DNA from 2 places in the Xanthomonas sp. NCPPB 1067 genome. Region 2 is predicted to be linked to the other one. Evidence: predicted binding sites of a transcription regulator. Region 2 holds the regulator's gene; the other holds the start of a gene.
The links. Region 2 encodes FliA, which starts transcription of late flagellar genes. Its sites were predicted from a motif close to TAAAGTTTNNCNNNCNNNGGCCGATAA; they were not measured.
Positions count from the first base shown of each region.

Region 1: a site for FliA is predicted at 1,140-1,166, ahead of LL962_RS18030 (GGDEF domain-containing protein). Genes of this name have one in related genera too.

Region 1 is NZ_JAJGQG010000031.1:37,519-40,951, reverse strand. Features, by position in the region: gene LL962_RS18035 (SulP family inorganic anion transporter) at 1-1,054, shown strand, start outside; gene LL962_RS18030 (GGDEF domain-containing protein) at 1,281-2,261, shown strand; gene LL962_RS18025 (M28 family metallopeptidase) at 2,533-3,433, shown strand, end outside.
Region 2 is NZ_JAJGQG010000023.1:19,895-23,327, reverse strand. Features, by position in the region: gene LL962_RS15785 (chemotaxis protein CheA) at 1-431, opposite strand, end outside; gene LL962_RS15780 (protein phosphatase CheZ) at 434-1,060, opposite strand; gene cheY (chemotaxis response regulator CheY) at 1,060-1,452, opposite strand; gene LL962_RS15770 (RNA polymerase sigma factor FliA) at 1,477-2,244, opposite strand; gene LL962_RS15765 (MinD/ParA family protein) at 2,241-3,125, opposite strand; gene flhF (flagellar biosynthesis protein FlhF) at 3,112-3,433, opposite strand, start outside.

The DNA of each region.
Region 1 (3,433 bases), on a different contig from region 2:
CCTGGCCACCTGGGCGATGCTGGGCGCAGGCCTGGCGATCATCTACGGGCTGCCGCGCCTGCGCATCCCGGGGCTGGCGGCGATTCCCTCGCCGTTGCTGTGCATCCTGCTGCTGACCGTGGCCGGCAGCGCGCTGCAGCTACCGCTGAAGACCGTGGCCGATCTGGGCAGACTGCCCAACGCGCTGCCGGTGCTGCACTGGCCGGCGGTGCCGATGACGCTGGAGACTCTGCGCATCATCGCGTTGCCGGCGCTGGCCATCGCCATGGTCGGCCTGCTCGAATCGTTGATGACCGCACGCGTGGTCGACGAGCTCACCGACACTCCCAGCGACAAGAACCGCGAGTGCACCGGGCTGGGCATCGCCAACGCGGCAGCCAGCCTGTTCGGCGGCATCGCCGGGTGCGGGATGATCGGGCAGACCGTGGGCAACGTGAAGTATGGCGGCCGCGGCCGGCTGTCGACCCTGTTCGCCGGCGTGTTCCTGCTGGTGCTGATGGTGTTGCTCAAGCCCTGGGTGTCGCAGGTACCGGTGGTGGCGCTGGTGGCCATCATGGTGATGGTGTCGGTGGAGACCTTCGATTGGCGCTCGTTGCGGACCGTGGTCACCCATCCGCGCACCTCCAGCGTGGTGATGCTGGCCACCGTGGCGGTGACGCTGGCAACGCACAACCTGGCGGCCGGGGTCGCGGTGGGCGTGGTGCTGAGCGGGGTGTTCTTCACCTTCAAGGTGGCCGGGCTGCTGCAGATCGCGCATGTCGATGGCGCAGACGGCGTGCGCACCTACCGCGTGCGCGGACAGGTGTTCTTCGCCTCGGCCGATGTGTTCATCGACGCGTTCGATGCGCGCGAGGTCCCCGGCCGCAGCGTGGTGATCGATGTCAGCCGTGCACATTTCTGGGACATCACCGCCGTGGCGGCGCTGGACAAGGTGGTGCAGCGGCTGCGCCATCACGACCTGCAGGTGCAGGTGCGCGGCCTGAATGCCGGCAGCCGGCGGCTGATGCAACGGCACGCGCTGGGCGAAGATGCCCTGGAGTCCGCATTGCCCTGAACCCCGTGGCCGGGACGGCCATCGGGCGCGGGCCCGCCGGCCGCACCAGGCCTGCCCCGTGCCGGGCGCGGGGCAGCGAGCGGTCTCAAGTTTGCGGCCGCAGCGCCGATGAACCGGCAACCTGATTGCCGGTCGCCGTCGTGAAGCCTTTGCGTTGCCGTCCCAGTTGTCTGCCCGCAGGCCGCCTCTCCGGCGGCCGGCCCGCATGCGTCATACGGAAGCGCCGATGAGCGTGTCGCCGTTGCTCGAACGCATGGTGGACATGAGCGCCATCCGCGATGCGGAGCTGCTCGATCTGAGCCTGCTGCGTACCATGCGCGAGGTCTGCGCCGCCGAGGAGCTGTCGCTGCTGCGCATCGCCCCGGACGGCCGCACCATGGCCGAAAGCCGGCTGCGCGAGGACGGGCGCCTGTCGTTGACCGTGGCCGAGCTGCACGATGCGCAGATGCGCGCACAACTGGCCGAGCTGCACGGTCCGGGCGAGGTGCTGCAGCTGCACCAGGACGGGCGCGCCCTGCTGGTCTACCCGATGATGGAGACGCGCGGCATCCGCACCTGCCTGCGGGTGGGCGGGGCACGTGCGCCCGGAGCGGCCGAGCAGGCGATGCTGCAGGGCTTTGCGCGATTCTTCCAGAATTACCGCAGCCTGCTCGACGATGCCCAGCGCGATGCGTTGACCGGCCTGCGCAACCGCAAGACCTTCGACGACGTGATTCTGCGGCTGTTCGGTGGCGATCCTGCGGCGGCGGAGAGCCAGGGCGTGTGGCTGGGGATCGTGGACATCGATCACTTCAAGCGCGTCAACGACACCTTCGGCCACCTGTATGGCGACGAGGTGTTGCTGCTGGTGGCGCAGCTGATGCAGCGCGCGTTCCGCCAGGACGACCTGCTGTTCCGTTTCGGCGGCGAGGAATTCGTGATCGTGCTGCGCGGCGTGGATCGCGATATCGCCGTCGGCCTGTTCGAACGCTTCCGTACGGCGGTGGCCGGGCATGATTTCCCGCAGGTGGGTCAGGTCACCCTCAGTGCCGGCATCGTGGAACTGACCCACGGTCGGTTGATCAGCCAGATGCTCGACGAAGCCGATAAGGCGCTGTACTGGGCCAAGCAGCACGGCCGCAACCGCGCCGCGGTGTATGCCGAACTGATCGCCAGCGGGCAGCTGCAGCAGCAGCCCCAGCAGGTGGGCAGCGTCGATCTGTTCTGAGCACGGCGATCGGGCGAGTGTGCGGCCCGGCCGTCGCGCCCGTGTTCCGCCTCGCAAAATCGCCGGGCACAAGGTGTTCTTCCTGCCTGCGCGCTGGCCTGCGCGCTGCGGGCAACGCGCCGCCGGCCAGCCCGCGTCGCAGCGAACGGTGTCCGCAGCCCGCGTCCGCGCCTTAGCGTCAGCAGGTCCCGGCGGCAGTGGCTACACTCGGGGGCTGTTCGGACGACCCCTGGGGGCTGCGGTGAAGCGAGTTGTGATCAAGCGTGCGCTGATGAAGCGAGGTGCGGTGGGGCTGCTGGCGACGGCGATCTCGACCGTGGTGATGGCGCAGACGCCGACGTTCGACGGTGCGCGCATCTCGCGCGACGTCAAGGAGCTGGCTTCGGACGCCTATGAGGGCCGAGGCCCTGCCACCGCAGGCGAAGACAAGACCGTGGCCTACCTGAGCCAGCAGTTCGCCGCCGCCGGCCTGCAGCCTGGCGGCGACCTGAAGGATGGCAAGCGCCTGTGGACCCAGGCGGTGCCGCTGCGGCGCGCCGATATCGTCGGTACGCCGACCATCGCGCTGGCCGATGCCGGCAAGTCGCAGCCGCTGACCCAGGGCAAGCAGATCGCCATCCGCGCCGCGCTCGACGGCTCGTCCAAGGTGGAGATCGCCAACGCGCCGCTGGTGTTCGTCGGCTACGGCGTCAAGGCGCCCGAGCGCGACTGGGACGACTTCAAGGGCGTGGACCTGAAGGGCAAGATCGCGGTGGTGCTGATCAACGACCCGGACTTCGAAACCGGCAAGGGCGCCTTCGACGGCGCCGGCATGACCTACTACGGCCGTTGGACCTACAAGTACGAAGAAGGCGCGCGCCAGGGTGCGCTTTGCGTGCTGGTAGTGCATGAAACCGCGCCGGCCTCCTACGGCTGGGACACCGTGGCCAGCTCCAATACCAACACCATGTTCGACGTGGTGCGCGACAACCCGCGCAGCGCGCATCCCACGGTGGAGGGCTGGATCCAGCGCGATCTGGCCGCCGATCTGTTCAAACGCGCCGGGCTGGATTTCGACACCTTGAAGAAGCAGGCGCAGACGCGCGCGTTCAGGCCGGTCGAACTCGAGGGCCAGCGGTTGAGCGCCAGCTATCAGGTCGCCTCCGACGTGATCACCTCGCACAACGTGGTGG
Region 2 (3,433 bases):
TGTTGCGCCGGCGCGGCGGCAGCCTTGGGGGCGGCCTTGACCGCTGGTGGCGCGCTCTTGGCATCGAACTGCGCGATCAGCGTGGCCGGCGCGTGGGGTACCGCTTCGCCCGAGCCCATCGCGTCCAGCATGGCCTGCAGATAGTCCAGCGACTGCTGCGCGGCATCGAAGTGATGCGCCTGCAGCACTGCCTGGCCCGAGCGCGCCATGCCGAGGGTTTCTTCGGCGGCGTGGCACAGCTCCACCATCGGCTTGATGGCCAGGAAGCCGGCGCCGCCCTTGAGCGTGTGGAAGCCGCGGAACACCGCGTTGAGCTGGTCCGCTTCGTCTGGTGCCTGTTCCAGCGACACCAGCTGTTCGCCGAGGCGATCCAGGATCTCCTGGGCCTCGACGATGAAATCGGCAGCAATATCGTCTGGAACAGCACTCATGATTACAGCCCCAATCCGGACAGCAGGTCGTCGGCGTCGTCCTGCGACACCGCGTGACGGTCCAGGCCCTTGATCGCAGGACCGGCAAGACCGCCGTCGTCTTTCTTCGGTTCGCTGTTCTTGGGCGGCAGGCCCAAGGCGCCGAAGCCTTCGTGCACACGGCGCACGATGCCGGCCACGCGACGGATGATCTGGCCGCTGAGGTCCTGATAGCTCTGCGCCAGCGACAGCTCGGTGAGGTTGTGGCGCATCTTTTCCAGCAGTGCGCCCTGGTCCTCATTGAGCCCGCCATCGCGCAGCTGGTTGGCCAGCACGCGGCATTCCTCGACCAGGTCCAGGGTGCGGTGGCTGGCCTTTTCGGTCATCTCCACCACATGGTCCAGGCGCGAGCAGGCATCGTCCAGTTCGCCGGCCTCTTCGGGCACCGTGGGCAACTCGCCCAGGGCCTGTCCGAGTTCGCGGGCGAGCCGGCTCAGGCTCTGCATCATCGGTCGCGTGCGTAGCGCGGCGAGGTGGTCGACCTCGCGACGCCAGGTGACCTGATCACCGCTTTCCAATGCATCGAGCGCGCTCTGCAGGCGCTCGATCAACGCGGCACGTTCGGCATCGGCTTCCACGGTGGCGTTCATCAGGCGGTCGCCGCCAGACGTTCGAACACCTTGCCCAGCTTCTCTTCCAGCGTCTGCGCGGTGAACGGCTTGATGATGTAGCCGTTCACGCCGCACTGCGCGGCTTCGATGATCTGCTCGCGCTTGGCTTCGGCGGTCACCATCATCACCGGCAGGTGCTTGAGCTTGGCGTCGGCGCGGATGTTGCGCAGCAGGTCGATGCCGGTCATGCCGGGCATGTTCCAGTCCGTCACCACGAAATCGAACGGGCCCGCACGCAGCGCGGCCAGCGCGCTGTTGCCGTCTTCGGCCTCTGCGGTATTGGTGAAGCCAAGATCCGCCAACAGATTCTTGACGATACGGCGCATCGTCGAGAAGTCGTCCACGATCAGGATCCGCATGTTCTTGTTCACATCAAGCTCCTAACACGAAAAAAATCAATCGTCATTTTCGACACCGGCATCGGCCAGTTCGAATACCTTGAGGCGGCCGCGCAGGCGCACCACGGCCTGGCCGTGGATCTGGCAGACGCGCGATTCGCTGACGCCGAGCACGGCGCCGATTTCCTTCAGGTTCAATTCCTGTTCGTAGTACAGCGACAGCACCAACTGCTCGCGCTCGGGCAACTGGCCGATGGCCTTGCCCAGCTCGCGGCCGAATTCGCCACGCTCCATCATCTGCTGCGGATTGGGCCCACCCTTGGCGGTGGTGTCCAGTTCGCCGTGATCTTCGATGCGTGATTCCAGGCTCAGCACCTGGCCGCGTGCGGCGTCTTCCATCAGGCGCAGGTAGTCGGGCAGCGGCATTTCCATCGCGGCGGCCACTTCGGTGGCGGCGGCGGCGCGGCCGGTGCTCTGCTCGATCTTGCGCACTGCGGCGGCGGCGTCGCGGGCGCGGCGGTGCACCGAACGCGGCACCCAGTCGCCACGGCGGATCTCGTCGATCATCGAGCCGCGGATGCGGATCGAGGCATAGGTTTCGAACGAGGCGCCCTGGTCGGAGTCGTAGCTGCGCGAGGCTTCGATCAGACCGATCATGCCGGCCTGGATCAGGTCGTCCACTTCCACGCTCGCCGGAAGGCGGGCGGCCAGGTGGTGGGCGATGCGGCGCACCAGGTCGGCGTGCTGGGTCACCACGTCGTTGGCGTTGTTGCGTTGGACGGCACGGTACTGCGCAGTGGCGGTCGTTGCGGTGGCGGTGCTCATGCGGCCACTCCCCGTTGAATGATGCGTTCGACAAAGAACTCGACGTTGCCGCGCGGCACGGTGGGAGCCTGCCAGCGCGAGGTACGGCGCGCGATTTCTGCGATGGCCTGTGCCGACGGACTGGCGGGGTAGGCCTTGATGACGGGTTGCTGACGCTGCACCGACAGGCGCAGCCAGTCGTCCTGCGGCACGTGGCCGAGGTAGTTCAACGACACGTCGCCGAGGAACTTCTCGCAGACGCGGGAGAGCTTGTCGTACAGCAGGCGGCCCTCGTTGGGGTCGCGCACCATGTTGGCGATGATCTGCAGGCGGTCCACGCCGCGTTCGCGCGAGAGCACCTTGATCAGTGCGTAGGCGTCGGTGATCGAAGCCGGCTCGTCGCAGACCACCACCACGGTGTCCTGGGCGGCCTGGCAGAAGGTCAGCACGCTGTCGGTGATGCCGGCGGCGGTGTCGATGACCATCACGTCCAGGTCGCGTTCCAGTTCGGAGAACACGTTGACCAGGCCGATGTGCTGGGCCGGGGCCAGTTCGGCCATGTGGCGGCGGCCGGACGCGGCCGGCACCACCAGCACGCCGCCGGGGCCTTCGATGATCACTTCATCGAGCGTGCAGCGGCCGGCGATCAGGTCGGCCAGGGTGTACTTGGGCGCCAGGCCCAGGACCACGTCCAGGTTGGCCAGGCCCAGGTCGGCGTCCAGCAGCAGCGTGCGTTTGCCCATGTCGGCAAGCGCCACGGCCAGGTTGGCGGAGATGTTGGTCTTGCCCACGCCGCCCTTGCCGCCGGTCACGGCAATGGTGCGCACCGGGCCCAGAGGCTCGGGACGGGTCGCCGACAGGGGGAAGGCGTTGGTCAGCTTGGCGTATTCACGCGACTGCATGGTTGTGCTCCGGAGTACAGGGCTTATCGGCAGCGCGCCGCAAATCTTCAAGGCGAAGAACGAGACTGGCGGCATTGGCGCGGTGCAGGTCGTCGGGGACCCGCTGTCCGTCAGTCACCCAGGTGATGGGCATCTGGTGATCGACCACCACCGACAAGGCGCTGCCGAAGCGGCCGGTCTCGTCGAGTTTGGTCAGCACCACGCCTTGGGGTTTGGCGTGGGCGAAGCGGCGCACGACCTCGTCGAGGTCGGCGAAATGGGAGTTGGCGGGCAGCACCAGCAGCGAGGTGACCTGCTGGGCGGCGCGC